DNA from 2 places in the Paenibacillus sp. FSL H7-0703 genome. Region 1 is predicted to be linked to the other one. Evidence: riboswitches for the same ligand, from Rfam matches in the RefSeq annotation. Region 1 holds a riboswitch; the other holds the start of a gene.
What was found. Region 1 has a riboswitch for S-adenosylmethionine ahead of MHB46_RS19725 (methionine ABC transporter ATP-binding protein). Riboswitches for the same ligand answer to the same signal wherever they lie in the genome.

Region 1 (11,998 bases):
TCTAATGTATGGAAAAGTGGAAGTACCTCGCCTTCGGTATATGACGAAATTCAGCATAAAATGGGAAATGGAACCATTAAATCCGTGCCTAGCGGAAAAGCGGGTCCACATCCAGAATCCTCAGTGCTTTTGGGTTCAACCATTAAACCGCTAACCGTGCTGATCGGGTTGAAGGAAAACCTGTTTTCTCCCGGACAAACTTATCTGGATACGGGAAGTGCGTACTACGGCAAAAATCGCTCCAGCCGGGTTGGGAATTCTAGCGGACATGTGTATGGTTCTTTGACACCTAGCAGGGCAATTGAGGTCTCGTCGAATACGTTTATGGTAGATATGATCGGCAAGCCGCTGTATGGCAAATACGGAAGTAATGCAGGGGTGCATCAGGGAATTGACGTATGGGACAAGTATATGAAGGAATTTGGATTAGGCGTACCGACAGAAGTAGATCTGCCGGGCGAGTGGGCAGGCAGACTCGAGTATACGAGCAAAAAGGAAAGTGCGTTGACACGTTTGGTACAGGCATCCTTTGGTCAGCAGGGAAAGTATACGGCCATGCAGCTGGCCCAGTATACGACTGTACTGGCAACAAAGGGCAAGCGTATGCAGCCTCATTTGGTCAGCAAAATTGTAGATGATCAGGGGAATCTCGTACGTGAGTTTAAGCCGCAGGTGCTGAATGAGGTCGCCTTTTCAGATACGTACTGGAATACAGTGATTCGGGGTATGGCTACGGATGTTAAAGCCTTTAACGGATTTCCTTATGATTATGCCCGCAAAACAGGGACTTCCCAGCAGGTGGTAGGACGTACGGTTAAAGATAATGGGGTGTTCATCGCTTTTGCTCCGCGTCAAAATCCGAAGCTGGCGGTAGCGGTCATCATTCCTGAAGGGGGCTTTGGTGCGACGAGCGCGGGACCGGTTGCGCGTAAAATATTTGATGCGTATGACGAAGTTTACGGGCTAGATGGTACTCCTAAAAAGCCTCTTGCAGCCAAGTAAGGACTTGAATACTTTTGTGGGCTTCTCTTTTTCATGGTAAAATGTCGTTGGACATAAGGGACAACAGGAGGAAGAGAGACTATGGGAGAAAACCAATATAAATACAAACTGCTTGCGCTCGACATGGATGGAACTTTACTGAATGATAATCATGAAATTTCCCTGGAAACGATTAACTGGATTAACAAGGCGATTCAGGAAGGGATTCATGTATGCTTATCCACCGGACGTGCAGCGATGCATGCTCTGCCTTACGGTCAGCAACTCGGCCTGGAGACGCCCATGGTAACCGTAAACGGTAGTGAGGTGTGGAAATCACCCCACGAGTTGTGGCGCCGGTATTTACTTGATAAGGAGCTCGTTCGCAAGATGCACCAGATTGCCGTAGAAACAGGCTCTTGGTTCTGGGCTTACTCCACGGAGGAATTATATAACAGAGATCGCTGGCCGGATACATTGGACACACAGGAGTGGCTCAAATTCGGTTATAATACGGAAAATGACGAAATTCGCCACCAAATTTTGCTTAAGCTTCAGGACATGGGTGGACTTGAAATTTCCAATTCTTCGATGACAAATCTGGAAATTAACCCGGCTGGTATATCCAAAGCCAGTGGAATCGCTGAAGTGTGCGACCTGCTTGGCATTACTCTGGAGCAGGTGGTTGCCGTTGGCGACAGTCTGAATGATATGGCAGTGATTCAAGCGGTTGGACTGGGCGTAGCAATGGGTAATGCTCAGGATACGGTTAAAGAAGCCGCTGATGTGGTCGTGGCTTCGAACAATGACGACGGCATTGTAGAAGTGATTCGTGATTATGTGCTTGTGTAATAAAACGAATGATGCAGCTAGCAGGATGAATGGACGAGAAGGAGGAGGCCCATGGACGTTGTAGGCTGGATTGTTGTTATTGTGCTATTCATTGTGGGCATGGCCGGGGCGGTATATCCCGTATTGCCAGGGGCGCTCGCCATCTATTTTGCATTTTTTGTATACGGCTGGTTTTTCTCGTTTGCTCCATACAATGCATTGTTTTGGATTATACAAACACTAATCGTCGTTGCCCTTTTTGTTGCGGATTATGCTGTGAATGCGTGGGGAGTCAAGCGATTTGGCGGCTCGCGTCTGTCGGCGATACTGAGTACCATCGGGATTATTATCGGCCCCTTCGTTATTCCGGCATTTGGCCTGATTTTGGGACCATTTATTGGCGCTGTGCTAGGTGAGCTGATAAGCAAAGCTCCGCTGGATCGAGCTATAAAAGTGGGCTTTGGCTCTGTATTAGGCCTTTTTACCAGCACCGTGATGAAAGTGATTTTGCAACTTGCCATGATTATTGTATTCTTGATTTGGGTGTTATGACCCGAGATTCGTTTTCGTTTATTATGATTTGCAGAGACAGAATCGACATGCGGCTCCGCACCGGTGATGGCTCAGGCCATGACTGCTTGTGCGGGGCTTTTGCATGCGTGTGAACAGCAAGAAAGAAGGGAACGCATTTTGTCCAATAAAGAAACATTCCTTAAAGGTACGCTCATTTTAGCCGCTGCTGCCTTGGTGGCGAGAGTGCTTGGTCTGGTACAGCGTGTTCCATTGGAGCATCTGCTCGGTTCCGTCGGGAACGCCTCGTTTACCATTGCGAACAACGCTTACTTGATGCTGCTCACGGTGGCTACGGCTGGCATTCCAAGCACGTTGAGCAAAATGGTTTCAGAACGTTATGCACTGGATCGGCCTTCGGAAGCGCGACGTGTGTATCGTGCGGCTTTGATATTCGCGGCTGCGGCAGGCATTATCATTACAGCGCTGCTGTATTTTGGAGCGCCTTATTTTGCCGAGCATGTAGCAGGGGTTCCGCAATCCGCTTTGGCCATTCAGGCTTTGGCACCAGCATTACTGCTGTTCCCTGCCATTGCCATGATGCGTGGATACTTCCAAGGGCGCGGTAATATGACCGCAGGCGGTATTTCACAAATTGTGGAGCAGGTTGCACGGGTAGCGACCGCTATTGTACTCGCTTTTATTATTTTGAAGCTAGGTTATGGAGATCGCGAGGTTGCGGCCGGGGCCTCCTTTGGAGGTGTCATGGGAAGTCTTGGCGCTCTGGCGGTCATGTTGTACTACACGGTGAAATTGCGTCGCCAGGATCGACAGGATCGTCAAGATCAATTCCAAGAGGAAAGCTCCGCGCTACCGATGATGCGCATTTACAAAGATATTTTCAAGCTTTCCATTCCGATTGTATTGTCGTCTCTGACGGTTCCGGCGGTCAACTTTATTGATACGTCGATTGTGGTGAGACTGCTATCTGGTCAAGTCGGATTGGATCAGGCGACTACTCAGTTGGGTTATCTAGGCTCTCGGGCACAGAGTGTGGCGGGAATTCCCCCGATTTTGGCCATTGCGCTCAGCCAATCGCTCATTCCGATCATTTCAGCGGCATTTGCCCGTAAGGATGAGCAGCATTTACAAAATCAGATGACGCTGGCCCTGCGTATCTCTATTTTGACTGGAATGCCAATTGTGCTGGCTTTATGTGTAACCGCCTATTCTATTAATGGTTTACTGTTTAGCTCGCTTGGAGGCAGTGGTATCATCGCTGTTCTGACACTCGGAACGATATTCCAGATTACGATGATGACTTCTAATTCAATACTGATCGGTATGGGCAAGCCGCGTATTTCAATGGTTAATGTCATGGTCGGTATCGTCGTCAAGTTTGCAGCGAGCTGGCTGCTGGCTGGTTGGCTTGGGATTTACGGGATCATTGCCGCAACCGGATTATGTTTTCTCGTGATCACGTTGCTGAATTTGCGTGTGCTTAAAGGGATCGTCTCCTTTTCCATCATGGGCCGTCGCTGGGCAGGGTTCTTAACCGCAGTCGTCGTCTCGGGAGCTATCGGATACGGTGTAAATGAAGCCTGTATTCTGCTGGTGCATCTGATGCCTGCGCGTGTGGCCTTCTTGATCGCATGCTGCATTGCCGGAGCGACTGTACTGGTATGCTACTTGGTGTTGCTGGTTGTACTGCGCGTATTGCGCAGGGACGAGCTGGGCAACTACCCACGTATGTTGCAAAAGGTACTGCGCCCGTTAATGCGTCTACAGCGTGAGTCTATAGGACAACGAGGCTAAAAGAGTCCTCCAGTCTTTCAGTGGAAAGGTTGCAAGCTGTTATGGGCAACGTGGGCCATTGCTGTTTTTTGGATGCCATGGCGATGCTCATGGCGCATGGCAAATAACAGCGGTCGCCTTGGTTCGCTGAGATGTCCAAGTGTGGAGCCGTCCTGAAACCAGTCATACCGGGGGATTGGATCATAAGCTGTATCGGACCAGACGGCGTTCAGCTCCGGGCTGTACAGACGTTGTCCTGGCGGTAGCCATTTATGTGCTAAAAGCGTTGCACTTTCATCTGGAGAGTGCAACGCTTTTTGTTCATTCGGTGTGAACAATCCGGGCCAATAGTCGCTGCGTGAACCCGTATGCGGCACACTGTTAGCGAATGCGGATACCTGGTCCAGCACCTGCTGATGGCCGAAGAGCATAGCATAGAGACTTTTGCCAAAGCCGATCCGCTCATCCAAATGGCCGAAACGCTCCATCACTAGTCCAGCAAGTCCACCATTCAGCCCAAGTGGAAATATAACCTGATTAAGCTGGAGCCAGTCATGCAAATAAAAGCCCGGCTTGTGTGTCACAAATTTCTGAAAATACGGATCTTTTACCACACGTCCTTCAATATAGTTTTGTTCATTAATGATGAGCGCCACAGTCAACAGAGAGCTATCACGCCAAGCCCAGAAACGTTCCCAAAAGGGCTTCATAAATGGCGAAACGTGAAAATAAGGCAACAAATGAAAGCAACTCCGACCCAAATGGCGGCTGTGCATGTAGAGTTGCAACTGCGGATAAGCGTCCTGAAAAATAAGGGCGTTACAGCGCTCCAGTAGCCGATACAGCCATTCCTTTTCCTGTTCGCCGAACAGGTTGCTAATCAGTCCCCCTTTCAGATCGGTCATATTATAGCCGCCATTACGAGAAACCAGGTGGGCCAGTAATGCCCAGTGTAACTCCGGGTAGCCACGATAGCATTCAAGGTAAGCAGCAGTCCGAGTGACGTTGCTGCGATTCTCCTGTGCTGTATCGTTCTTGATACGCTCCAGCAGCTCACAGTCTGTTTCGCATAAGGGCATATTCAGAGAAGAGGGACGCGTTGCGGGTCCGTTCACCAGCATTAACGCTTCAGCTTCATTCATAGCTGCCTGTGCTGTATGATAATCCCACGCTAGTTCACGCAAGGGGTAGCGTAATTTGCGGGATTCGGTCCAAGCCGCCCGTTTGCCCTCCCAAGCTTCCTCTGCAACACGGGGAACGGAACCCAGTAACTTTAGCCCTCCTTGAAGCTGTCGAGATGCTGTATGGAGCCATTCGGTGAGAGACATGACTAAATAACCTCCTTTCCAACTGCAAGCATTCCCGTATCCTGCCAAGTAAGTTGGGTATGCTGTTAGGATGTCGTCGCTTATGTGGATTCTTAAGTATATCTTTAGTATGCCTCAATGAGAGGGCTTCCAATCGGCATGTGAGCAGAATGGGGGAGTGTGCAAAAGCTTCACTTGGCGTTACAATAGAAAGTGCAATCTCTTTAGCATAAAAAGAATTTAAGGAGGAATCATCCATGCAAAAAATCGTCTCTCATGAAGACTTTAATAAGGCAATATCTACTTCCGGCGTAACGGTGGCTGTATTTAAGGCGGACTGGTGTGGGGATTGTCATTTCATTGATCCGTTCATGCCTGATGTGGAACAACAATATGCAGATAAGCTTACATTAATTGAGATTGATGTAGAACAGGCTGAAAGCGTCAGCCAAGAGCAGAATGTATTGGGTATTCCTAGCTTTATCGCCTACAGTGAAGGGAGAGAACTGGTACGTCTGGTAAACAGACTGCGCAAATCCCGCGAGGAGATTGAGCAATTTTTGGATCGGGCTGTTGAAGTCCATGCGAGCTTGGCAAAATAATGAATGCTGTGCATGCATGAAGGTTCCAAAGTGAATTTTAAACATCAAGACATTCAGAAAGCCGCTTCCTTTCAAGGGGGCGGCTTTCTCACGGACACGTTCACATTTTGTCAACAAAGCTCGTATGTCAAGGAACGATATATCAGTTATAATTACTATAAGTGATCATTTCACAACATATAAAGTGAATAAATATTATATTTGGAAGGATACGGGTGAATTTGAATAACAAAATTAGAATATTAAAATGGCTGGCACTCGTAACATGTATTGTCATGTTTTTGGCTACCTTCGGTGGAGGTGTAGTGACACGGACGGATTCAGGTCTTGGCTGTGGCCGAGAATTCCCGCTTTGCAATGGTAAGCTGGTTCCGGCACATACGATCGCATCCCTTATTGAGTTCTCTCATCGCTCCGTCAGTGCCATGGCCGGGATTCTTTCTATCGCCTCATTTGTTGGCTTTTTGCTGTTTATGAAGCATCGGAAGGATTTGCAGCTATTCTCGCTGCTCACGCTCATGTTTGTCATCATACAAGGTGCAATGGGGGCGTTGGCTGTCGTCTTCTCCCAATCGGCTGCAGTCATGGGACTGCATTTTGGCTTTGCGCTTATCGCCTTTGCCAGTGCGACTATGATGACGTTGGGGGCCTGGCAGGAGCATGCAGATTCACGCCACACCCCGCGTCTGATTCCTGGGCCTGTCAGTCGGGGCTTTCGTAACTTTATATGGTTATCGACGATCTATACCTATATTGCTGTCTATTCAGGGGCGTTGCTTAGTCACTCGGTCATCCAGAAGGTTGTAAATATTGGGGGCTTCATATCTCCACTGCTGCTTCATCAGATTTCAGCCGGTCTGCTGTTCGTCATTATCTTGGCTGTGGGTCACTACTCATACCGTTATCACCCGAATCACCGAGATATCCGTATATTGGGTGTCGTATCGGTCTTGTTAATTTTGCTTCAAGTGGTGATTGGAATTATCTTGTTGTACGTCAACAGACCTGAAATCTACATGTTTATCGTGCTGGGACATATGCTGGTGATTGCATCGTTGTTCTCCATTTTAGCTTATCTGAGCTATCGTGTATGGCAATTGTCACCGGACCGCAAGCTTGTTCCGACCCAAGCACAACGTACTTAAGCATTTCATAGATCATAGTGAAGCGGATTTTTGCCCAAGAGGCGTTTAAACACGTATAATAGCATATAAGAAACAAACCAGGCCCACGAGTTTCTCGAGGGCTTGATTTGCTTAGGAGGAGTCGTCCAGTTGATCTACCAGAATTTGCGCCAATTTATTGAAGCGCTGCGTAAAGAAAATCATCTTAAAATTATAGAGGCACCTGTCGATCCTTACTTGGAGCTGGCTGAGATTCATCGAAGAGTCATTGAGGAAGAAGGGCCAGCACTGCTGTTCACGAATGTAAAAGGAACCCCGTTTCCTGTAGCCAGTAATCTGTTTGGCACGAATCGCCGTGTGGATATGGCTTTTGGCCCGCGACCAGAGCAACTGATGGATGCGATTGTCGGAGCCACCAAAACATTGTTTCCACCTACACCCAAAGCATTGTGGAATGAACGTGGCCTGATTAAGGACATGCTAAAAGTAGGGCTAAAAACAGTATCTCACAGCGAGGCCCCTGTGTTGGGAGTTCGCCGTACAGAGGCTCCGTTAGCGCCACTGCCTAAAGTGACCAGTTGGCATGAGGACGGGGGGCCGTTTATTACGCTTCCACTTGTGTATACCGAGAAGCCAGGTCAGTCCAAGGATCATAATCTGGGGATGTACCGCATTCAGATTTATGATGATCAGACGACGGGCATTCACTGGCAAATTCATAAAGGCGGCGGTTTCCATTATCATGAAGCGGAGCTGCGTAATGAGCCATTGCCTACGACGATTATCATTGGTGGCCCGCCTGCCCTGATTGCGTCTGCCATTGCTCCAGCACCGGAAAACTTGCCTGAGCTGTTGCTGGCTTCGCTTATTATGGGAGGCAAGCTGCCCATGACAGAAGACCCGCTTGGGGGTCACCGGATTCCAGCAGAAGCAGAATTTGCAATCAGCGGTTATGTGCCGCCTCATGAACGCCGTCCGGAAGGCCCGTTTGGCGATCATTTTGGATATTATTCATTACAGCATGATTTCCCTGTATTTCATGTCAAACATATGCATCACCGCAAGGATGCCATTTATCCGGCAACCATTGTAGGTAAGCCTCGGCAAGAAGACTACTATCTCGGTGAGTTTTTGCAACGTCTGCTGTCGCCTGCCTATCCGCTTGTGATGCCTTCCGTCAAGTCCCTGTGGGCGTATGCGGAAACGGGCGTACATGCGCTGGCAGCGGCAGTCGTACGTGAAAGCTACTCCCGTGAAGCGCTTGTATCCGGTTTTACCATTTTGGGTCAAGGTCAATTGTCGTTGACCAAGTTCCTGATGCTGACAGATCGAGTCATTGATTTATCTGACTTTAACCTGCTGCTGGAAACCATTCTGGAGCGATTTAATCCAGCAACGGATTTATTTATTTTCAATCACACGTCACACGATACGCTCGATTACACAGGTCGCAAGCTGAATCATGGTAGTAAGGCGATCCTGATGGGGATAGGTGAGCCTGTACGTGAATTGCCTCGTGCTTATGAGGGAGGCGATCTGCCGGGAATTCGTGAAATTAAGCCCTATTGCGGAGGTTGCCTCGTCGTATCGGGTGCGTCCTTTGAGCAGGAGCCTGAGCTGGCGGCACGTGTTTTGGAGCGATTAGCTGCAGGTGAGCAAGAGTGGCCGCTCGTCTTCATTGTGGACGATGCCAAAGAAGTTGTTCGCTCTCAAGCCTCGTTCCTGTGGACAGTGTTCACACGCTTTAACCCGGCTACGGATATGTACGCGGACAGCGAAGTGCGTTTGCATCATCTGAACTATAAGCTGCCGATTGTAGTGGATGCGCGTATGAAGCCGGGGTATCCGGATGAGGTGTTACCGCGTGAGGATATTGTTAAGCTTGTAGATCAACGATGGACGAGTTATTTCGCTTGACGCCCTAATTAAACCTACAGCCGGATTTTACATTTATAAGGAGGTGTAAGCATGATACGCAAGCTACTGGGTGAGCCGCCACGTGTGAACAAGGGCATCTTGCTGGATGCCATGAATAGCATGTCAGATATGTTGCACCTGCTGGAACGGCAAATTCAGGCTGGTGGAGATCCGACCCACGATTTTCGAAAGGCGGATATTTTGACACGCGGTCTAATGTCATCTCTGGATGAACTGGAGCAGAGCCATCATGCTGCCGCCTTTTTCCGTATGAAAGTAAAAGCCGGATATGCTGAAGATATGAGTGAGGATGAAAAATCCGATTATGCATTGTATGTTTTCTTTTATAAAGATGGGTTTGTGAGGGTATTTTCCATTTTAGATAAGCTGGGCAACTGGCTAAATGATCTGTGTGATTTAAAAACAGGGCAGTATAAGGCGCATTATTCGTATTTTACCGTGTTGCGGCAGCTCAAGTATCTCAAAATGCATCCTGTATTGACCGATAATTTAAATGATATCAAGGACACTTACAACGATGCCATCAATCGGCTGCGTAAGCGTCGGAATACGGAGATACACTATATGAATACGGAAATGCAGGATGATCTCTGGCAACGACACCGAGCTTTGTATGGAAAAATCCAACTGGAGGACCTCGATCACCATTTGGAAGATTTGCAGCAGGGCTTGGAAATGGTATGTCGATCGCTGTCAAACGCCTTTACTTATACTGCGAAACAATGGGAGAATCGGGCAGTACGCCCAAGAATATGATAGAAAATATCCTTTGACAAAGCAATGTAAACTATCTATACTGAAACCTAGTTTCAGAAAAATGCTTGAATTATGTTTTTTTATATAAACTTAACGGACAGCTAAAGCTGGAGTTTAACATATTTTTCTTATCCAGAGAGGTGGAGGGACTGGCCCGATGAAGCCCGGCAACCCGTTCTTTCCCGGTGTAATACACTGGGAGGGAACATGATGGTGCTAATTCCTACAAAACCGCTAGAGTTATAGCGATTTTGGCAGATGAGAAAAGGATCGCAAGGTGGGGCCCTTTTCATTCTGTGAAAGGGGCTCTTTTTTGTATGAATAAATAGCCATTTTATGCAATCCTGAGAGATAAGAACTGTTAAAAGGGTAAGGAAGAAGTGAAGGGGGTCGCAGCACGTTGATAGAGCTTAAGCAGTTAACCAAGCATTATGGCAAAGGCAACCGACGCGTTAATGCGCTGTCTGGGTTGAATCTTTCTATAAAGCGTGGAGAAATATTCGGAGTGATTGGTCACTCCGGGGCGGGGAAAAGTACATTGATTCGCTGTATTAATTTATTGGAACGCCCTACTTCAGGTGAAGTATGGGTAGACGGGGTAAACCTCACTACTGTGAGTCAATCCCAGTTACAAATGCAGCGCCGAAAAATCGGAATGATTTTTCAGCATTTTAATTTGTTGTCTTCGGCGACGGTATATGACAATATTGCATTTCCGTTGCGGCTGGTAAACACGCCCAAGCAGAAGTTGGACAAGAAGGTCCGTGAACTGCTGGAACTGGTGGGTCTGGAAGAACACAGTGGAAAATATCCGTCACAGCTCTCAGGTGGGCAGAAACAGCGGGTAGGAATTGCACGGGCGCTGGCTAGTGATCCTCATGTATTACTGTGTGACGAAGCGACTTCTGCGCTTGATCCGCAGACGACGGGGTCTATCCTGAAATTGCTGCTGGATATTAATCAGCGCTTTAATTTGACTATCGTGCTCATTACACATGAAATGCATGTCATCCAAAGCATTTGTGATAAAGTTGGCGTCATTCATCAGGGTGACATCGTGGAGCAAGGTCCGGTGGCGGAAGTATTTTTGAAGCCGCAGCACCAGGTAACCAAGGACTTTATCCAGCGGGAGTCAGAGCATCCCGAGGAGTTGCAAGCAGCGATTGCGGCAGCAGGTGGCGGCGAGTCGGCGCAGGTGGTGCGTATCTCCTTCTTGGGCAGCAAAACATATGATGCGATTCTGTCGCGTACGGCTCGAAGCACTGGTGTTGATTTTGCGATCTTGCAGGGAACCATATCTACCATTAAAAATGTACCCTATGGACAGCTAATCGTTCGTTTTGAAGGAAACCATGAGGATATAGAGCATACGCTGCGCGAAGTGTCTGGGCAAGGACTTGATGTGGAGGTGATCGGACAATGAGCGAACTTGATTTTTCACAAGTGAGTTGGGATGAGCTAGGGAATTCTACGCTGGAAACCCTTCAGATGCTTGGGGCATCCGCATTGTTCACCCTCATCATTGGTTTGCCGCTCGGCATATTATTGTTTCTGGCGAGCCGCTCCTCGTTGACTCTGATGAAGGTGATATACATTGTATTATCATTCATCGTTAACATTTTACGTTCCGTACCCTTTATCATTTTGATCGTTGCACTTATTCCTTTTACACGATCGCTGGTAGGTACCTCGACCGGGGTGCTGGGAACCATCCCACCATTGGTTATCGGGGCTGCCCCATTCTTCGCACGTCTTGTCGAAACGTCTCTGCGTGAAGTGGACAAGGGCGTCATTGAAGCCGCACAAGCGATGGGTGCCTCGACAGGACAAATTATCCGGCGTGTGCTGTTACGTGAGGCACTTCCGGGTCTGCTCGCCGCATTAACCATTACCGTCGTTACGCTCGTATCCTACACGGCAATGTCCGGGATGATCGGGGGCGGTGGACTAGGTACACTGGCTATCAACTACGGCTATTATCGTTATGAAACGGCTGTAATGATCGTTGCGGTCGTGCTGATGGTTGTATTGGTACAATTGCTGCAAATGGCGGGAGATCGCCTCGTGCGGCATTATACTCGAAAATAGGGAAAACATATAGATATCCTTATTGATCAGGACGTCTGCTCCTGAATATTACAAACTTATTGGAGGG
Region 2 (11,998 bases), 2.8 Mb from region 1:
CATGTTTGCCGTACAGTTTGCCGACGCGCTGAACGCCGTGCTGTTACACTAGGTAAACATACGGATATTAATCCGGCGGTACGTCGGTATTTGAACCGCCTTTCTGATTATTTCTTTGCCGTTGCTCGTACAGCGAATGTCCGTCAGGGTGTGCCCGATGTCGAATATGTGCGCAGCAAAAAAGTGTTCCGCAAATAAGGAGGCAACCGGGAATTTGTGATGAGCTTGTATTATGAACCTATCGTATATACGATCCCTCCTGAGGAGGAGGGCATGCTGTTGAAGACTATTTTACAAAAACGTATGAACATTTCTCGAAAGTTAATATCCAAACTCAAGCTGACCGAGCAAGGTATTATGCTGAACGGGACACGTGTGTACATCAGCGTAAAGGTGAAGTCCGGGGATCGAGTAGAAATTCGTATGGAGCGCGAGCGTTCTGATGATATTTTACCTGAACCCATTCCTTTTGAGATATTGTTTGAGGATGAACATCTGTTAGTGGTGAACAAGGCGGCGGGCATGATTGTCCATCCGACTCACGGTCATTACACAGGAACACTGGCTAATGGGGTTGTGCATTATTGGCAGGCCAAGGGAGAGTTGTTCCGGTTTCGTCCTGTTCATCGTCTTGATCAGGAGACGACGGGTGTGCTGGTAGTAGCCAAAAATCCGTATGTACACCAGCATATTTCTGAGCAGATGATTGCGGGAACGGTGGATAAGCGCTATACAGCTTTGGTGCATGGACGGCCTGAGCTGCAGGAAGGAAAGGTAGACGGACCGATTGACCGCAACCCGGATGATCCGCATTTACGTATGGTGACCCCGGATGGTTATCCTGCCCTTACGCTGTATAAGCTGGAGGAAGTGTGGAACGGGGGAAGTCGCATTGGGCTAAAGTTGGAATCCGGGCGTACGCACCAAATTCGAGTGCATATGACTTATATCGGTTGTCCGTTGATCGGAGATAAAATGTACCGGATTACACCCGATGATGCTGCGCAACGTGAGCGATATGATCAGCTCGATGCCAGGATGCCTCGACAAGCCTTGCATGCCTCAGAGCTGTCCTTGGAGCATCCTGTAACCGGGGAGCGGCTGAAGTTCTATGCTCCGCTGCCTGAAGATATCGCTGAAATGCAGGAGCTATTAAGAGCGCAATATCATCCAGAATAAAATATAAATAAGCGATTGAAACCAAGTGGAGGTTATTCTAACGATGAGCCAACTGAAAGTATATCAGTATTCTAAATGCAGTACCTGCCGTAATGCAGTGAAATGGCTGCAAAACAAGGGACATGAGACGGAACTTATTCCTATTTTTGAACAACCGCCCGGACCGGAGGAATTGGAAGACTTGATTGGAAAAAGCGGGCTGGAGCTAAAAAAGTTTTTTAATACAAGCGGTGAGGTGTACAAAGAGTTAAAGCTGAAAGATAAGCTTGGAGACATGAGCCGTGAAGAGCAAATTTCGCTTTTATCCTCGAATGGAAGATTAATCAAACGCCCGATTGTAACCGACGGGAACAAAGTAACGATAGGATTCAAAGAGGAAACATTTGAGGGCACATGGGGAGCTGAATAACGCCCAATTAACCCCCACGATATGTTATACTGTGGGGGTTAAATATTATGATGAATGGGAGCAATACAATCTGTGACACAACGCAATGAACAATCCGTAATGCTGGTTGACGGCATGGCCCTGCTATTTCGCGCTTATTATGCAACCGCCGCAAACGGTTATATCCGTCGTACAAAAGCTGGAGTGCCAACGAACGCCATATATGGTTTTATTCGATATTTTTGGGATGCAGTTCAAACGTTTAATCCTACACACGTCATTTGCTGCTGGGATATGGGCGGAACGACATTTCGTGGGGAACATTTTGCTGCGTATAAGGGAAACCGTGCCGACGCACCAGATGATTTGATTCCCCAATTTACATTGATTCGGGAAGTGACGGACAGCCTCGGCATTCCCAACATTGGAGCGGAAGGTTTTGAAGCCGATGATTGTATCGGTACGCTTGCACGCCATTATTCGCAAAATGAGGACATGGATGTAATGATTCTCTCGGGAGATCATGATTTACTTCAATTAGTGGATGATCGGACACGGGTCATTATTATGAAAAAAGGGCACGGCAATTATATGGTATACACCCCGGAGACCCTGCTGACTGAAAAAGGGCTTAAACCACGCCAAGTGGTGGACCTTAAAGGCCTGATGGGGGATGCAAGCGATAATTATCCAGGAGTACGAGGTATTGGTGAGAAAACGGCACTCAAGCTGGTGCAGGAATACGACTCTATTGAAGGCATCCTGGAGAATTTGGATCAATTAACACCCTCGGTCCGTAAAAAAATTGAGAGTGATTTGGATATGCTGCATCTTTCACGCAAGCTTGCTGAAATTCACTGCGGTGTACCTGTAGCATGTGCTTTGGATAGCTGTCTGCTGACGCTGGATCACGTGCAAATTGTAGACAAGTTTGAGCAGCTTGAAATGAAAAGCTTGTGTACATTGATGGGTGTCGCAACCGGATCATAATGAAGCTGTTAGGCTTGATACGGACAATTTAAGTGAAGTAAGTTTATAGGGATGCTGACGCTGGGTGCGTTAGTGTCCTTATTTTTATACCGTTATGTCAAGGGAGTTGTATAGTCATGTGAAGGATTATATACAATTGCGATAAGGGGATTGACCTCGGGCACATTTCAGGTGAATATAGTGGAGAGAGAACCGGATTATTGAAAGGGGACAACAGCAACTATGACAGTATTGGGAGCAATTGAGGCAGGCGGTACCAAATTTGTATGTGGAATTGGTAACGAACATGGGGAGGTACTGGAACGAGCAAGCTTTCCAACGACCACCCCAGCAGAAACAATGGAGAATGTCATCGCATTTTTTGAAGGCAAGGGCATTGAAGCATTGGGTGTAGGCTCGTTCGGGCCGATTGATCCAATCGAAGGCAGTGATACATATGGCTATATTACAACAACGCCAAAGCCACATTGGGGAAATTACAATTTAATTGGCAAACTGAAACAGCATTTTGACGTGCCTATGGGGTTTGACACGGATGTGAATGGAGCAGCACTTGGTGAGTCTATTTGGGGTGCCGCCAAGGGATTGGACAACTGTCTGTATATTACGATAGGTACAGGCATCGGGGCGGGTGCTTTGGTTGGTGGAAAGCTGATACATGGATTATCCCACCCGGAAATGGGACATATTCTGGTACGTCGTCACCCAGAAGATACTTACGAGGGGACATGTCCTTATCACGGAGATTGTTTGGAGGGACTAGCAGCAGGTCCTGCACTCGAAAAAAGATGGAAGGTTAAAGGACATGAGCTTTCTGTCGACCATCCAGCCTGGGAAATGGAAGCGTACTATTTGGCACAGGCTTTAATGAGCTATGTATTAATCCTGTCACCGCAAAAAATTATTATGGGCGGGGGAGTGATGAAGCAGGACCAACTGTTCCCGCTCATTCGTATCAAGCTTCAAGAACTTTTGAACGGATACGTACAGCATTCGAGTCTGACAACAGATATTGAGCAATATATCGTATCTCCGGGATTGGGTGACAATGCTGGATTGTGCGGTGCTCTGGCATTGGCAAAGGAAAAGCTGAATCATTAGAATTTATGGTTGACGGCACTCTAAGGTACGGTTATTATATAGGCAACAGCATAGTACGGCTCAAAAAGGGAAGCACCTTTCTTGCGAATACGCAGGATAGGTGCTTTTTTTGCGTTTTTGTGTTGTGCGGGACTGTCTTTCAACGATATGAGGGAGGAAGAAATCATGGAGATTGTATTTTTAAATCGCTTGTCCAAACGGAATGAACAGGGCTATGAGGACTTTGCTCAGGTATGGATTGGGCAACATGAAGGGGGATGGAGTGCAGGCTGGAGCACACAACATGTCCCGGATGAAAGTATAGACGACCTTTGGTATGAGGGCAGCTTGTGGCAGGAATTACTGCATGTATACCGTCATGAGCTGGCGCTCAAAATGGCTGAGGGCTACAGGCCCTTAATCCATGGCGTATTTCATGAGCAAGAAGGATCATCAGGACGAGGACAAACGCTGCAAAAGCTGTATTGCTACAGTGATTTGTTTCCACGTGATGAAGTGTATGAGCAGTTGACGATGTGGAGACGGCAAAAAGCAGCAACGGAACGAAAAGCGCCTTATTTTATCGCTACGAATCGGCTGCTTCGACTCATTAGCGTCTATCTTCCCCATACCGAAGAAGAACTGTTGGAGCTGCCTGGTATGGGTCAGGGTAAAGTGTCGCAATATGGGACGGAGCTATTGGCTATTACGACACAAAATGACCGGACCACGCCATTTCCGTTGAACTGGGTAACAGAGACGCTGGAAGAAGAAGTTTTTTTGTCATGGCTATACAAGCAAAAAGAGAACCAGTACAGGCAGGAGCTGAACAAATTCAGCCTAACTAGAACGATTATCGAAGGCATTTCGGACGGTCTTTCACTGGAGCATATCGGAATGAAGACAGGTTTGCATCGTAGAGAGATGATTGAAGCTGTGGAGCATTTGGACAGGGATGGCATTGATATGGAGAAGCTGATCCGCAAGGAATTGGTGAATGTATCTGAGGAGGAGCAGGCAGCCATCTGGTCTGCTTATGAAGAGTTGGGGGATACGCTGCTCAAGCCCGTCATGCTGAAAGTGTATGGGGAAGAAAAGGCAACCGAAACAGGACTGGATCAAATTTACGAGCGTCTGCGTCTGATCCGTATACGGTTTCGTCATCAGCAGGTACCCGACCGACATGTTGGATAATATAGAACTGATTGAATAAAGCTAAAGTTATTAAAGTACATTCAGGGTCCAACAGACTAAAAAGCAGCAGCCAGTTCCTCATAGGACACGGCTGCTGCTTTTTATGATCAAGCTTGAAAATCGAAATAGGTATCCAACTCCGTACTTTTTCCCCTTTTCTTTTTAAACCCAGTCTTTCTTGCGGAAAATACAGAACATACTGACACCTAATGCCACCATAATACCAATGACGACAAAATAGCCATAACGTGTATGAAGCTCAGGCATATTATCGAAGTTCATCCCATATATTCCGGTAATGACTGTCAATGGCATAAATACGGTCGTAATTGCCGTAAACACACGCATAATTTCATTGGCACGGTTGGCGATACTGGATTGATAAGCTTCTCGAAGGTTACCCATCAAGTCGCGGTAAGTTTCAAAAGTCTCCGAAATTTTCACAGCATTTTCATAAATGTCGCTGAAATATTTTTGCAATTGATCGTCGATGAGCCGCAAATCCCGTTTGTTCAGGGTATTGATGACTTCTTTTTGTGGACCCAGCACTTTTTTCAGCCACAGAATCTCACTTCGTAAGCCGATGATTTCGTTCAAATGCGACTTTTTCGTATGCATTAGAATATCTTCTTCCAGCTTCTCAATGCGGACCTCAATCCGGTCACCAACCAGAAAATAGTTGTCAACAATCAAGTCGACCAACAGATACATAAAACGGTCAGGCTGGCTGACTTCTTGCTCCCACAGCATAGGCTTGAGGGTACGAAGCTCATTTATTTTCTGCTTGGTCACCGTAATGATAAAATGGCGGCCGAGAAAAATGTTCAAAGCTCGCAAAAATATTTCTTCATCATCAAAACGAATGCTATTTACAACGATAAAATAATGGCTTTCATAAATTTCAATCTTCGGACGCTGTTCTTCTTCACTCAAACAGTCTTCTACTGCAAGATCATGCATGGAAAATAAAGGCTGGAGCACTGTCAAATCATCGACATCGGCATCAATCCAATAAAAACCTTCTGCCGGTGCAGTAAGCGCCATTTCAATTTCTTCGACAGGGGTAAAAACCCCGTTGTTGACCAAACGGATTTTCATATATGTCACTCCTTATGCTCCGTCGTAACGGAAATACGTTTACCTTAAGCATAAGGAATGGACTCAGTTAGCCAGTTAGCCGGTGCGGGTAAGCGTGCACTCCCATCAAAAGCCGGAGGCTTTTGGAGCATGCAGAGCCTGGCGTCCCGTCTTTCGGCAAGCTGAAGTCATTCCTATGCTGTTGTTCAGGGATCGCCGCCTATTCGGACTCGGGTCGCCTTCCATTCCGGATTCACCTCTCAAATGTTCTTTTTTAGATTGCCACAGTATCGCAGGAAACACTCAAATCTGCACTACTACTCCATATTTTTGCCTAATAGCACTTGTATAGTATAACGCTCGGCCTACGGCCTTTCAAGCGCAAAATCATGGGCTAAATCAACAGTAGTGGCAAGAGCTTCAGCGAAAGGAGGGATATGATTTAACCTATGGAAAAGGTAGACAAAATGTGATTGCAGGGCACAAATTTAAAAGTCCCATCTTGACGAAGCCCAGCCGATGCATTAAAGTGAACAACAAGAACTTTGTGAACCCAAAATGAATATAGCGAAATCTTATCAAGAGCAGGTGGAGGGACTAGCCCGATGATACCCGGCAACCGGCGATTTTAATCGCACGGTGCTAATTCTTGCAGGACGCGCGCTTTGTACAAAGAGCGTTGCCCTGACAGATGAGAGAGGCGCATATGGATACAAATATGACCTTTCTCTAACCAGAGAAAGGTCTTTTTATTATATGCCCGGCATCTCAGCAGGACGATTTTCGCAAAACTTACCGAACAAGGAGTGAGTTTACATGCCGATTAAAATTCCAGATACACTACCTGCCAAGGAAGTGCTGGAGGGCGAAAATATTTTCGTAATGGATGAAAGCTTGGCTTATCATCAGGATATTCGTCCGTTGCGCATCGCCATTTTGAATTTGATGCCTACGAAGGAAACAACGGAAACCCAACTATTGCGCCTGGTCGGCAATACGCCGCTGCAAGTGGACGTCACGCTGGTGCACATGAAGTCTCATGTATCCAAAAATACATCGCAAGAATATTTGAATATGTTCTATAAAACGTTTGACGAGATCAAGAACAGTCGTTTTGACGGCATGGTCATTACAGGAGCTCCGGTTGAACAGCTTGAGTTTGAGGATGTGAACTACTGGGAGGAGATCCGGCAAATCTTTGAGTGGACGAAAACGAATGTAACTTCGACCATGCACATTTGTTGGGCCTCACAGGCAGGTTTATACCATCATTTCAATGTCCCGAAATACGGGCTCGACTACAAATGCTTTGGCGTATTTCCACACACCGTGATTAAACCTAAAGTAAAATTGCTACGCGGCTTTGATGAACTGTTTTATGCCCCTCACTCCAGACATACGGAGGTTCGGCGGGAAGATATTGATCATATCGCCGAATTAGAAGTTTTATCCGAATCCGAGGAAGCTGGAGTGTACCTCGTAGCCACGCTTGACGGTAAACAAATTTTTGTAACTGGGCATTCTGAATATGACCCGCTTTCATTGAAATGGGAATACGACCGCGATGTGGCCAAAGGAATGGATATTGAAGTTCCCAAAAATTATTTTCCTAATGATGATCCTGAGCGCACACCGCCCTCAATCTGGCGGGCGCATGCCAATTTATTATTCTCGAATTGGCTGAACTATTATGTATACCAAGAGACACCTTACGATATCGGGCCCCAGATTTAAAAAAGGGGCTTGTAGTTTACCCTTGTACAGTACCACCTTGCAGTAGCGCAGCAGTATAGTCTTTGACATCCATTTTTGCAGGATTGGTTATAGAACCCACTATGGAAGTTAACAGGAGGATTCATATGAGTGAGAAACAGTGGAAAATCGAAAGTAGATTGGCACAAATCGGTTCAGTAGAGGAGCCAGTAACCGGGGCTGTTAATTACCCGATTTACCAATCTACGGCGTTCCGCCATCCCCGTCTGGGTCAAAGCACAGGATTTGATTATATTCGGACGATCAATCCCACGCGAAAGGTACTGGAAGAGGCTTCTGCTGCACTTGAATCTGGTGATGCAGGCTTTGCATGTAGCTCAGGTATGGCGGCGCTGCAAACGGTATTTGCATTGTTTGGACAGGGAGACCATCTCATAGTATCGCTGGATCTGTATGGCGGGACATATCGTTTGCTGGAGCGTATTTTATCTAAATTTGGTGTGACAGCCAGTTATGTGGATACGAACGATCTTGAAGCACTCGAACAGTCATGTCGACCGAATACCAAAGCCGTATTCATAGAAACGCCTACAAATCCGTTAATGATGATTACTGATATTCGAGCGGTTGCCGAATGGGCATCACAACATCAGTTGCTTACCATTGTAGATAATACGCTGCTAACACCATATTTCCAGCGGCCATTGGAACTGGGCGCGGATATTGTGGTACATAGCGCAACCAAATATTTGGGCGGACACAACGATGTGCTGGCAGGGTTAATCGTAACCAAAGGCAAAGAGCTATCAGCTGAAATTTCCTTCCTGCACAATTCCATAGGAGCGGTGCTTTCCCCGAGTGACTGCTACCAGTTGATGAAGGGGATGAAGACGTTAGCGCTGCGTATGGACCGACATGAGCATAATGCAACAGTGCTGTCTAACTATTTACTGACGCATCCGGCGGTGGCGGAAGTATTTTATCCAGCTCTCGAAGGCCACCCAGGTCGTGAGATTCAAAATAAACAATCCAGCGGAAATACAGGTATCTTCTCCTTTAAAGTAAAGGATGCTCGTTATGTGGAACCTTTGCTTCGTCACATTAAGCTCATTGCGTTTGCGGAAAGTCTCGGCGGTGTGGAATCGTTAATGACCTATCCCGCTGTGCAGACACATGCGGATATACCAGCAGAAATTCGGGATGCTGTCGGGGTAGATGATAGGCTGTTGCGTTTCTCCGTAGGCATTGAGCATACAGACGACCTCATTGAAGATTTGCGTTCGGCGTTGGAAGCGGCACGTCAAGAAGTAGAAGGAGGGGAGCTGCAATGATAGAGGATGCGAGGAGGATCGGGCAGGATCTGAACAAAGATCGGAAGTTCGCTACCAAGCTGCTGCATTTTGGTTCTGAAATTGACAGCGTTACGGGGGCCTCGAGCGTCCCGATCTATCAAGCTTCTACCTTTCACCATCATGATATTTTTAATCCTCCACAGCATGACTATAGCCGTTCAGGTAATCCGACACGACAAGCTTTGGAGGATTATATCGCTTTATTAGAAGGCGGGGCGTGCGGCTTTGCCTTTGCGTCAGGTATGGCGGCCATCTCCACTACCTTTATGCTCTTATCCGCTGGAGATCATGTCATTGTTTCCGAGGACGTATACGGGGGAACATATCGACTGTTGACCTCCATTTTGAAACGGATGAATATCGAAACTACCTTCGTCGACATGACGGACCTCAACCTTGTGAAAGAGGCGTTGCAGGAGAATACAAGGGCTGTATATATGGAAACCCCGTCCAATCCGACACTCAAAATTACCGATGTAGCAGGAATAACCTCTTGGGCACAGGATCACGGACTTTTAACTTTATTGGATAATACTTTTATGACACCTTATTATCAACGTCCGATTGAGCAGGGAGTCGATATTGTATTGCACAGTGCGACCAAGTTTCTGGGCGGACACAGCGATGTGCTGGCAGGACTTGCGGTAGCGCGTACCGAATCGCTCGGGAGACAAATCAAGCAGCTCCAAAATGGACTGGGTACCGTGCTGGCTCCGCAGGAGTCATGGTTGCTCATGCGCGGTATGAAGACACTGGAGGCTCGTATGGCTCACAGCGAAAAGAGTGCAACCAAGCTCTCTAACTGGCTGAACGAGCGTAACGACATTGAGGCAGTATACTACCCGGGTCTGGAAAATCATCCAGGACGTGAAGTTCATGAGCGTCAATCCAGCGGTTATGGTGCAGTGATATCGTTTGATGTGGGTTCTGGTGAGCGTGCAAAAGAAGTCCTCAGTCGTGTACGTATTCCAATTGTAGCGGTGAGTCTGGGAGCTGTGGAAAGCATCTTGTCGTATCCGGCGATGATGTCACATGCGGCTATGCCCCATAGTGTACGATTGGAGCGCGGGATTACGGACGGACTACTTCGCTTCTCCGTAGGTTTGGAGGACATTGACGACCTGATCAGTGATCTGGATGAGGCGCTGCGCTAGAGCGTTAGCACATCTGCAGCATCTTTGTCGTTTTCACGCCGGGAGCAAATATGTACAGCACTAAACAGCAAGTTTCCAGTATTTCAGGAGGCTTGCTGTTTTCTATAAGAAAGACATGAAAGACAGTGTGAAAAAAGGCACTTTTCAGTCCTGTTTTGTTATTTCTTAGCTATACGCAATGTTAAGATAAGCTTGGCAGTTTCCTGTTTTCCTAGGTGAAAAGCAGAAAGAAGCGGGAATAAGTATGGTTCCTTACCTAAAGATATGTTAGTATTATCATTAGGTTTTACTATGCTAAATAGCACAGACAACATACAAGGCCAGTCATGAACATACATTACGGCAGGGTTCGAACGCAGGTTTGTGAAAGCATTCTCGTTCATAAGTCCTGTCGTTCATTTCGTCGCCCTGTGACAGCGAAGGAGGATACACCATGAGTGTAATCGACCATATTTTAGATAAAGCCCTACGCGGCGAACGCCTGAATTTAGAGGATACCGTTGCTTTGTTCGAATCAGACGAGGTAGAAAAAATAGGTCACGCGGCGAATAAAGTCATGAATCGCATGCACCCCGATCCCATTAAAACCTTCGTCATCGGACGAAATATTAACTATACGAACGTATGTGACGTATACTGTCGCTTCTGCGCTTTTTACCGTAGACCGGGTTCCGATGAAGGTTATGTTTTGCCGGATGAGGTGATCTTTCAGAAGATCAAGGAAACGCAGGAGGTAGGTGGCACCGAAATTCTAATGCAAGGCGGTGTAAATCCCAATCTGCCGTTCAGTTATTATACGGATTTGCTGAAAGCTATTAAGGAGCGTTTTCCCGATATTACGATGCACTCCTTCTCGCCAGCTGAAATTCACAAAATGAAGGAAAAATCCGGTCTATCTATGGAAGATACGATTCGAGCCATTCATGAAGCTGGATTGGATTCGCTTCCGGGCGGAGGCGGAGAAATTTTGGATGACCGCACACGCCGCAAAATTAGCCGTCTCAAAGGCTCTTGGCGTGATTGGATGGATGTCATGCAAACGGCTCACAAGGTTGGGATGAACACGACTGCTACGATGGTTATCGGCTTTGGCGAGTTGATGGAGGAGCGTGCGCTGCATTTGTTGCGTGTTCGTGATGCTCAGGACGAATGCATTGAAAACAAATATAATTCTGAAGGATTTTTGGCCTTTATTCCTTGGACCTTCCAGCCAGACAATACCAATCTGAAGAAGGAACGCCAGACGCCAGAGGAGTATCTGAAGACCGTTGCGATCAGTCGTCTTGTATTGGATAACATCAAGCATATTCAGTCTTCGTGGGTAACTATGGGACCTGAAATCGGTAAAAAATCGTTATACTACGGTTGCGATGATTTCGGCAGCACCATGATTGAAGAAAATGTAGTTTCCGCTGCAGGCGCAACGTATAAGGTTAACATCGAATCCATTTTACAGTTGATCCGCGAGACGGGTCACATTCCAGCGCAGCGCAATACCCGTTATGATATTATTCGTACTTTTGACAGTGCCAGCAGTATTGAACATGATTTTATCATGCAAAATTAATATCCGTTAATATATTGTTAATTACAAAACGCTTATCCATCACTAATCTATGTATAAGGATTAGTGTAGATAAGCGTTTTTTGATGTGTTACTTTACTATGCTTTCCACCGTTTCATATACATGATCTCAGCCTGCGGGTCTGCCATTTGGATGACTGCCTTAAAGCGCTGCAAATCCAACAGATGAACACTGTAAACGATGACCATTTCTTCTTTATTATCCTCAGATTCGCTTTTAATCTTACCCTCTATCTGTGCAGAGCCTCCAACAGGTGTGCTGTGTATACGCAGCCTGCGATATATG

Region 2: linked by a shared signal. The riboswitch ahead of metA (homoserine O-acetyltransferase MetA) and the one ahead of MHB46_RS19725 (methionine ABC transporter ATP-binding protein) in region 1 are both predicted to bind S-adenosylmethionine.

What each region holds. Positions count from the first base shown of each region.
Region 1 is NZ_JBBOPF010000001.1:4,417,548-4,429,545, forward strand. It holds gene MHB46_RS19680 (peptidoglycan D,D-transpeptidase FtsI family protein) at 1-1,002, shown strand, start outside; gene MHB46_RS19685 (Cof-type HAD-IIB family hydrolase) at 1,084-1,833, shown strand; gene MHB46_RS19690 (DUF456 domain-containing protein) at 1,885-2,364, shown strand; gene MHB46_RS19695 (putative polysaccharide biosynthesis protein) at 2,503-4,137, shown strand; gene MHB46_RS19700 (DUF2515 family protein) at 4,155-5,444, opposite strand; gene MHB46_RS19705 (thioredoxin family protein) at 5,681-6,025, shown strand; gene MHB46_RS19710 (COX15/CtaA family protein) at 6,241-7,170, shown strand; gene MHB46_RS19715 (UbiD family decarboxylase) at 7,300-9,066, shown strand; gene MHB46_RS19720 (Cthe_2314 family HEPN domain-containing protein) at 9,118-9,843, shown strand; SAM riboswitch class I at 9,969-10,108, shown strand; gene MHB46_RS19725 (methionine ABC transporter ATP-binding protein) at 10,244-11,266, shown strand; gene MHB46_RS19730 (methionine ABC transporter permease) at 11,263-11,931, shown strand.
Region 2 is NZ_JBBOPF010000001.1:1,631,313-1,643,310, reverse strand. It holds gene MHB46_RS06880 (cob(I)yrinic acid a,c-diamide adenosyltransferase) at 1-198, shown strand, start outside; gene MHB46_RS06875 (RluA family pseudouridine synthase) at 220-1,179, shown strand; gene MHB46_RS06870 (arsenate reductase family protein) at 1,223-1,588, shown strand; gene MHB46_RS06865 (5'-3' exonuclease) at 1,661-2,557, shown strand; gene MHB46_RS06860 (ROK family protein) at 2,780-3,658, shown strand; gene MHB46_RS06855 (HRDC domain-containing protein) at 3,824-4,831, shown strand; gene corA (magnesium/cobalt transporter CorA) at 4,994-5,929, opposite strand; SAM riboswitch class I at 6,481-6,606, shown strand; gene metA (homoserine O-acetyltransferase MetA) at 6,725-7,642, shown strand; gene MHB46_RS06840 (PLP-dependent transferase) at 7,768-8,952, shown strand; gene MHB46_RS06835 (aminotransferase class I/II-fold pyridoxal phosphate-dependent enzyme) at 8,949-10,127, shown strand; gene mqnC (cyclic dehypoxanthinyl futalosine synthase) at 10,561-11,694, shown strand; gene MHB46_RS06825 (YitT family protein) at 11,791-11,998, opposite strand, start outside.